DNA from 3 places in the Kitasatospora sp. NPDC089797 genome. Region 3 is predicted to be linked to each of the others. Evidence: riboswitches for the same ligand, from Rfam matches in the RefSeq annotation. Region 3 holds a riboswitch; each other region holds the start of a gene.
What was found. A riboswitch is a leader RNA that binds a small molecule or an ion and turns the genes downstream of it on or off. The one in region 3 is predicted to bind magnesium.

Region 1 (2,259 bases), on a different contig from region 3:
TCCGGCCGCCGTCCCGCAGCAGCGGCAGGGTCCGCTGGATCACGAAGAGCGGCGCGCGCACGTTGATCGCCATCAGGCGGTCGAACTCCTCCTCGGTGATCCGGGCGATCGAGCCGGCCAGGTGGATGCCCGCGTTGTTGACCAGGATGTCCAGACCGTCCTGGTCGTGCTCCGCCAGACCGGCGGTGAGGCCCTCCAGCAGCCGGTCCACCGCGTCGCCGTCCCCGAACCGGGCCCGGACCGGGAACGCCCGGCCGCCGGCCTTGGCGATCAGCGCGACGGTCTCCGCCGCCGCGGCCTCGTTGTCGCCGTAGTGCACCGCGACCAGGGCCCCGTCGGCGGCGAGCCGCAGCGCGATCGCCCGCCCGATCCCACGGGACCCGCCCGTCACCAGTGCCGTCCTGCCGTCCAGTTCGCCCATGTCCGTGGTGCCTCCCCGCGCTGCCCCGGCCGCGTCCCGGCCGGGCCGGATCGTCACGGCCCGCTGCCGGACGACCTCTCATACATGCCCGGCGCCGACGGGCTGATGCCGCCGCCGCGGCTCCCGTCGGCCGGGGCCGGGATCGGGTGCCCGTACTCATGGGCCCGCCGGGCGGGCGGGTGCGTCCTGCGGACAGGGCCCTTCGTGGGCCGGCACCGGAAGGGGTATGATCGGGAGAGTTTCAAAGGCACCTCGTTCGGTGAGGCGTCTTCACGGACACAGGCCACTGACCCGACGACGTCGAGAGACGCCCAGGTTCAGGACAGATCTTCCCGACCTAAGGGTTGATCCCAAGTGGCTTCCCCGCCGGGGATCACGCCGTGGAGTGCCAAAGCTCTGACGAGTTGGGGTGAACCGGCGTCGCCGTCGCGGCGGGCCCGGTCCGCTCCTTGCCGTGTCGAGCGGCGCGATCACGCGCCCGACCGGGAGGAGGCGAGAGAGATGGACTCCAGTAGTAGTCCGGGCCACAGTCGGCCCCGCCATCGGCTTTCCGCCCTCATTCCCGGCGCGCGCTGACGCCGGTCGGTCCACTCGCGCGCGCCCTCCCCCCGGCCTCGGGCCGTCGGAGGTTCCACCATGACCCGCTTCGCCTTCCCCGCGTTCACGTCCGCGCGCACCGCCCACGACGGCGGCACCCCCGCGCGCGGCACCCGCCTGCTGCGCGGCTTCCGCCGGCCGACGCCGCACCTGCCGCCGCTCACCCTGCCCGCCGACGCGCCGATCGTCCGCGGCCTCCTCCAACTGACCCTCCAGGACGGCGTTCCGCGCCTCTACCTGCTCGACCACCGCGACTTCTCCGCCACCACCTCTCCCGACGTGGCCTACGACTCGCGGGTCCAGACCGCCTACCTGCTCGCCCTCCAGGGCCACGGCCCCGACCGGATCGCCGAGCACCTCGGCCTGCCCCTCGCCGCCGTCGGGCTCATCGCCCACCACGCCGCCCGCTGCGGCGCCCGGGGCCCGCGCAACACCGCCCCGCGCGCCTGCGCGCCGGGGCGGGGCCGCCTGTCGGCAGGGCGAACTCCCTGCTCCGGCCCGCCTGTTCGTCCGTCCGGCGGCAGTGGGGGCGGGGTGGCCGGCGTCGGCAGTCGAGCCGCCGACCGGTCGGGCGGCACCCGTGCGCGGCCGGTGTGCCGGGCCTGTCGGCCTGTCGCTCGCCGTCGGGCTCATCGCCCACCACACTGCCCGCGCGCCTGGGCGCCCGGGTGGTCCCGCCTGCCGGCAGGGTGAACTCCCGTCCTGCGCAGGCCCATCCGGTCGTGCAGGCGTCAGGACGGCGGATCGGCCGCCGTGTTCCGACCGGATCGTCGGGCGCCGCCCAGCTTGCGGCCCGCGCAACGCCGCCCCCGCGTGCGTGAGCGCCCAGGCGGTTCCGCCTGTCGGTGCGGCGAACTCCCTTCTCCCGCCGACCCGTTCCGGTGGTGGGGGCGGGTCGGCAGTAGGGCAGCCGATGGGGCGGGCATCTCGGCCTGCCCGTCGTCCACCGCACCGCCCCGGCAGGCGGCACTCCCGCGCGTCTGAGCGCCCGGGCGAACTCCCGTCCCGCGCCGGGCCCGTGCGGCCGTCACTCCGCGGCGGCGGTCGCGGCTCGGGCGCGGAGGGCGTCGACGGCGAGGCGGGCGGTGGTTCCGATGGCGGCGTCGGCGGCGGGCAGCGTGATGGTGGTGGCGGCGGCGCGGGTGAAGACGGCGAGGGCGTAGCGGCCGCCGTCGGGGTACTCGACGACGCCGACCTCGTGGCGCAGCGTGGGGAGGGTGCCGGTCTTGCCGTGGACGCGG
Region 2 (2,259 bases), on a different contig from region 3:
AGGCGTCCAGCAGGGCGATCGCGAACAGCACGCCGACCAGGTGACCGGCCTTGTCCTCCAGGCCCTTGGCCACGGCGGCCGCGTCCGAGAACTGGCCGAAGCCGTCGGTGCCCGCGAACGCGGCGGCGGTGAAGCCGATCATCGCGGCGGCGCCGATGATCACGATGGCGATGCCGATCCACAGGTCGACCTTCTCGTACTTCATGAAACGCGGGGTGATGCGCTTGTCGATGACGTACGACTGCTGGAAGAACAGCTGCCACGGGGCGACGGTGGTGCCGACGATGGAGACGATGACCAGCATCACGGCCGCGAGCTGGCCGGAGCCGCCCGGCATCTGCGGGACGACGAAGTCGTGGGCCATCTGCGAGGTCTTCGGGTGGACCATGAAGTAGATCGGCACCAGCAGCAGCGAGCCGACGCAGAGCGTGACGGCGACCCGCTCGAAGCGCTGGAAGGAGCCGGTGAAGGCCGAGGCGATGATGATCGCCGCCGCCAGGATCACCGAGGCGACCTTGGGCAGGCCCAGGTAGCCGGCCGCGAGTGTCACGCCGATGAACTCGGTGACCAGGGTCAGGGCGTTCAGCAGGAACAGGTCGATGACGCTGAAGGCGCCCCAGAACTTGCCGAAGCGCTCCAGGATCAGCCGGGCGTGGCCGACGCCGGTGACGGCGCCCAGGCGCAGCACCATCTCCTGGTTGACGTACAGCACCGGGATCAGCAGGGCCAGCGTCCAGAGCAGCTGGGTGCCGTAGTTCTGGCCGGCCTGGCCGTAGGTGGAGAAGGCGCCCGCGTCGTTGTCACCGACCATCACGATCAGGCCGGGGCCGACGATCGCCAGCAGGGTCTTGATCCGGGCGGAGAGTCCGCTGCGGGGGGTGGAGTCGTCGAGCTTGATGGTGCCGAGGGCACCCTTGATGTCGCCCACGTGGGCGTCGTCGAGGACGGCGGAGCGGGCCGCGGCGGGAGCGGCGGGAACCTTCGGGTCCAGCATCACGTTGGTCATGGCGGGGCCTCCCTGCCCCCTTCCTGGAGGGGGCGACAGGGGGCACGCAGCAGCGATCCTCCCTGCGGGCGCACGTCGGCGCACACGACGTCCGCGCCGTACGGCGACGCTGAGCGGCGGCGGCCGTGCGGGCATGACGGTGCGTCAGGCGGCTTGCGTCGGGGCGCACTCGGGCGCACGACGAAGACCTGGGTGAACGCGCAGGGAAGGTTGTTACCGCGTGCCGGAGGTGTTCGAGAGCATGCGGGGGTAGGGGCTACTGTGGCCCGGACTATCACAGTCCATGTCTCTCGCCTCCTCCCGGTCGGGGGCGCACCGTCTGTGCGCCGCATCACGACACGGCAAGGAGCACACCGGCCGCGAGGGACCGGTCCACCCCAACTCGTCAGAGCTTTGGCACTCCACGGCGTGTCCAGCCGGATCGGCCGGAAGCCACTTGGGGTCAACCCTTAACTCGGGAAGACCTGTCCTGAACCTGGGCGTCTCTCGACGTCGTCGGGTCAGTGGCCTGTGTCCGTGAAGACGCCTCACCGAACGAGGTGCCTTTTCAAACCTCGAAAAGCATAGCCCCGGGGCGGTCGCTCCATGTCACCTTTTCGGCCGAACGTCGACACCTTTGTAGAACCTTGACCGAATCCCGGACGACTTGTGCATCCCCTCCCGGCATATATAGTTCACCGACATATGCAGCTGAACAGCTCACGAGGGGGAACTGTGTCCCACACCGATCCGAGCCGGCCCGCGCCCGTCCTGCAGCTGGCCGGGGTCTCCCGGGTGCACGGCCGCGGCGCCGCCGAGGTGCACGCCCTGCGCGGGGTCGACCTGACCGTCCACGCAGGCGAGTTCGTCGCCGTCATGGGGCCGTCCGGCTCCGGGAAGTCGACCCTGCTCACCCTGGCCGGCGGGCTGGACCTGCCCAGCGACGGCCAGGTCCTGGTCGAGGGCGTCGGCCTCGGCGGCCTCAGCCGCGGCAAGCTCGCCGACCTGCGGCGCCGCTCCGTCGGGTACGTCTTCCAGGACTACAACCTGATCCCCGCGCTCACCGCCGCCGAGAACATCGCCCTGCCGCGCGAACTCGACGGCGTCTCCGGCCGCACCGCCCGCCGCGAGGCGCTGGCCGCGCTGGAGGAACTGGGCATCGGCGAACTCGCCGACCGCTTCCCCGACGACATGTCCGGCGGCCAGCAGCAGCGCGTCGCCATCGCCCGCGCCCTGATCGGCGAACGGCGCCTCGTCCTCGCCGACGAACCGAC
Region 3 (2,259 bases):
GGTCAGCTCGGTGCCGAGGTCGACGGACCGGCCGGGCGGCGGCGGGCCCTGGTCCGCGTTGACCAGGGCGATCGGCAGCCGGTGCAGGTGTCCGGTCGGGTTGACGATGCCGCCGAGGTAGAGCAGCGAGAGCAGGACGGCCACCAGCGCGGACAGGATGCTCGGGAAGAGCCAGAGCTTGGGGTTCCGGGCGAGTGCCAGGGCCCTGGCCTGCCGGGGAGCCCCCTGGGAGCCTGCGGTCGCCATGCCACCCCTCGGGTTCGGGCACGGGCGGATGCCGTGCCGCTGCCGGTACGGCGGGAAGTCGTTCCGTGGTCACGAACCGGTCAAACCCGCGTCACCCGGACGGGTGCCGGCCGCCGAGAAAGGTAAAGGTTCTACCAAGTACGCAAGTAGTGCTCTTCGCCGGGGCTATGCTTCTGGAGGTTTGAAGAAGGCACCTCGTTCGGTGAGGCTTCTTCACGGACACAGGCCACTGATCCGACGACGTCGAGAGACGCCCAGGGTTAGGACAGATCTTCCCGACCTAAGGGTTGATCCGAAGTGGCTTCCGACCTCGAGGGGTTGGACACGCCGTGGAGTGCCAAAGCTCTGACGAGTTGGGGTGAACCGGTGGCCGTTTTCCGCGCGCCGGTGAACTCCTTGCCGCGTCGATGACACGCACCACGGGGTGCGTCGACCGGGAGGAGGCGAGAGACATGGATTGCAGTAGTCCGGGCCACAGTTGCCCCTACCCCCGCCTGTCCTCGTACACCTCCGGCACGCGGTAACAACCTCCCCTGCGCGTTGATCTGACGGCGCGTCACCACACAGCACCCGCACGCGGCTTCGCCATGCCCGCGCCCGTCCGCACGGGCCGGCAGCGCCGCGCGCCGATGCGCCGTGCCTGCACGCAGGGGGAATTGCTGCCGCGCGTCCCCAACCGCCCCGCCTGTCAGGGGTACCGGGAGGAACGCCATGACCACCAACTCCACTCTCGACTCGAAGATCCCCGCTCCGCGCTCGGCCGTGCTGGACGACGCCCACGTGGGCGACATCAAGGGTGCGCTCGGCACCATCAAGCTCGATGACGACGCACCACGCCAGGGGTTGAGCGCGAGACTCAAGACCCTGCTGGCGATCGTCGGCCCCGGCCTGATCGTGATGGTCGGCGACAACGACGCGGGCGCCTTCTCCACCTACGGCCAGGCCGGCCAGAACTACGGCACCCAGCTGCTCTGGACGCTGGCCCTGCTGATCCCGGTGCTGTACGTCAACCAGGAGATGGTGCTGCGCCTGGGCGCCGTCACCGGCGTCGGCCACGCCCGGCTGATCCTGGAGCGCTTCGGCAAGTTCTGGGGCGCCTTCAGCGTCATCGACCTGTTCCTGCTGAACGCCCTGACTCTGGTCACCGAGTTCATCGGCGTGACACTCGCGGCCGGGTACCTGGGCCTGCCCAAGGTCGCCTCGGTGATCCTGGCGGCGGCGGTCATCATCGCCTCGGCCTTCACCGGCTCCTTCCGGCGCTTCGAACGGGTCGCCGTCACGCTCTGCGTCGGCTCGCTGCTGCTGGTGCCGATCTACTTCATGGTCCACCCGAAGACCTCGCAGATGGCCCACGACTTCGTGGTCCCGCAGATGCCGGGCGCCTCGGGCGAACTCGCCACCGTGATGCTGCTGATCGTCTCCATCGTCGGTACCACCGTCGCCCCGTGGCAGCTGTTCTTCCAGCAGTCGTACGTCATCGACAAGCGCATCACCCCGCGCTTCATGAAGTACGAGAAGGCCGACCTGTGGATCGGCATCGCCATCGTGATCATCGGCGCCGCCGCCATGATGGGCTTCTGCGCCGCCGCGTTCGCGGGCACCGACGGCTTCGGCCAGTTCAGCGACGCGGGCGCCATCGCCAAGGGCCTGGAGGACAAGGCCGGCCACGTGGTCGGCGTGCTGTTCGCGATCGCCCTGCTGGACGCCTCGATCATCGGCGCCTTCGCGGTCTCGCTCTCCACCGCGTACGCGATCGGCGACGTCTTCGGCATCAAGCACTCGCTGCACCGCGGGGTCAAGGGCGCCAAGGGCTTCTACGGCATCTACGCCGGTGTGGTCGTGGTGGCCGCCGCCATCACCCTGCTGTCCACCGACTACGCCCAGGGCCTGATGACCCAGTTCGTCCAGGTACTGGCCGGGGTGCTGCTGCCCTCCGCGACCGTCTTCCTGCTGCTGCTCTGCAACGACAAGGCCGTGCTCGGCCCGTGGCGCAACGGTCCCAAGACCAACGCC

Region 1: linked by a shared signal. The riboswitch ahead of AB0O91_RS37585 (hypothetical protein) and the one ahead of AB0O91_RS34655 (NRAMP family divalent metal transporter) in region 3 are both predicted to bind magnesium.
Region 2: linked by a shared signal. The riboswitch ahead of AB0O91_RS14275 (NRAMP family divalent metal transporter) and the one ahead of AB0O91_RS34655 (NRAMP family divalent metal transporter) in region 3 are both predicted to bind magnesium.

The regions. Positions count from the first base shown of each region.
Region 1 is NZ_JBFBGS010000071.1:10,612-12,870, reverse strand. It holds gene AB0O91_RS37590 (SDR family oxidoreductase) at 1-421, opposite strand, end outside; M-box (ykoK) riboswitch at 666-837, shown strand; gene AB0O91_RS37585 (hypothetical protein) at 1,058-1,711, shown strand; gene AB0O91_RS37580 (serine hydrolase) at 2,046-2,259, opposite strand, start outside.
Region 2 is NZ_JBFBGS010000015.1:98,168-100,426, reverse strand. It holds gene AB0O91_RS14275 (NRAMP family divalent metal transporter) at 1-1,006, opposite strand, end outside; M-box (ykoK) riboswitch at 1,376-1,552, opposite strand; gene AB0O91_RS14270 (ABC transporter ATP-binding protein) at 1,721-2,259, shown strand, end outside.
Region 3 is NZ_JBFBGS010000059.1:17,275-19,533, reverse strand. It holds gene AB0O91_RS34660 (DUF3533 domain-containing protein) at 1-246, opposite strand, end outside; M-box (ykoK) riboswitch at 434-611, shown strand; gene AB0O91_RS34655 (NRAMP family divalent metal transporter) at 958-2,259, shown strand, end outside.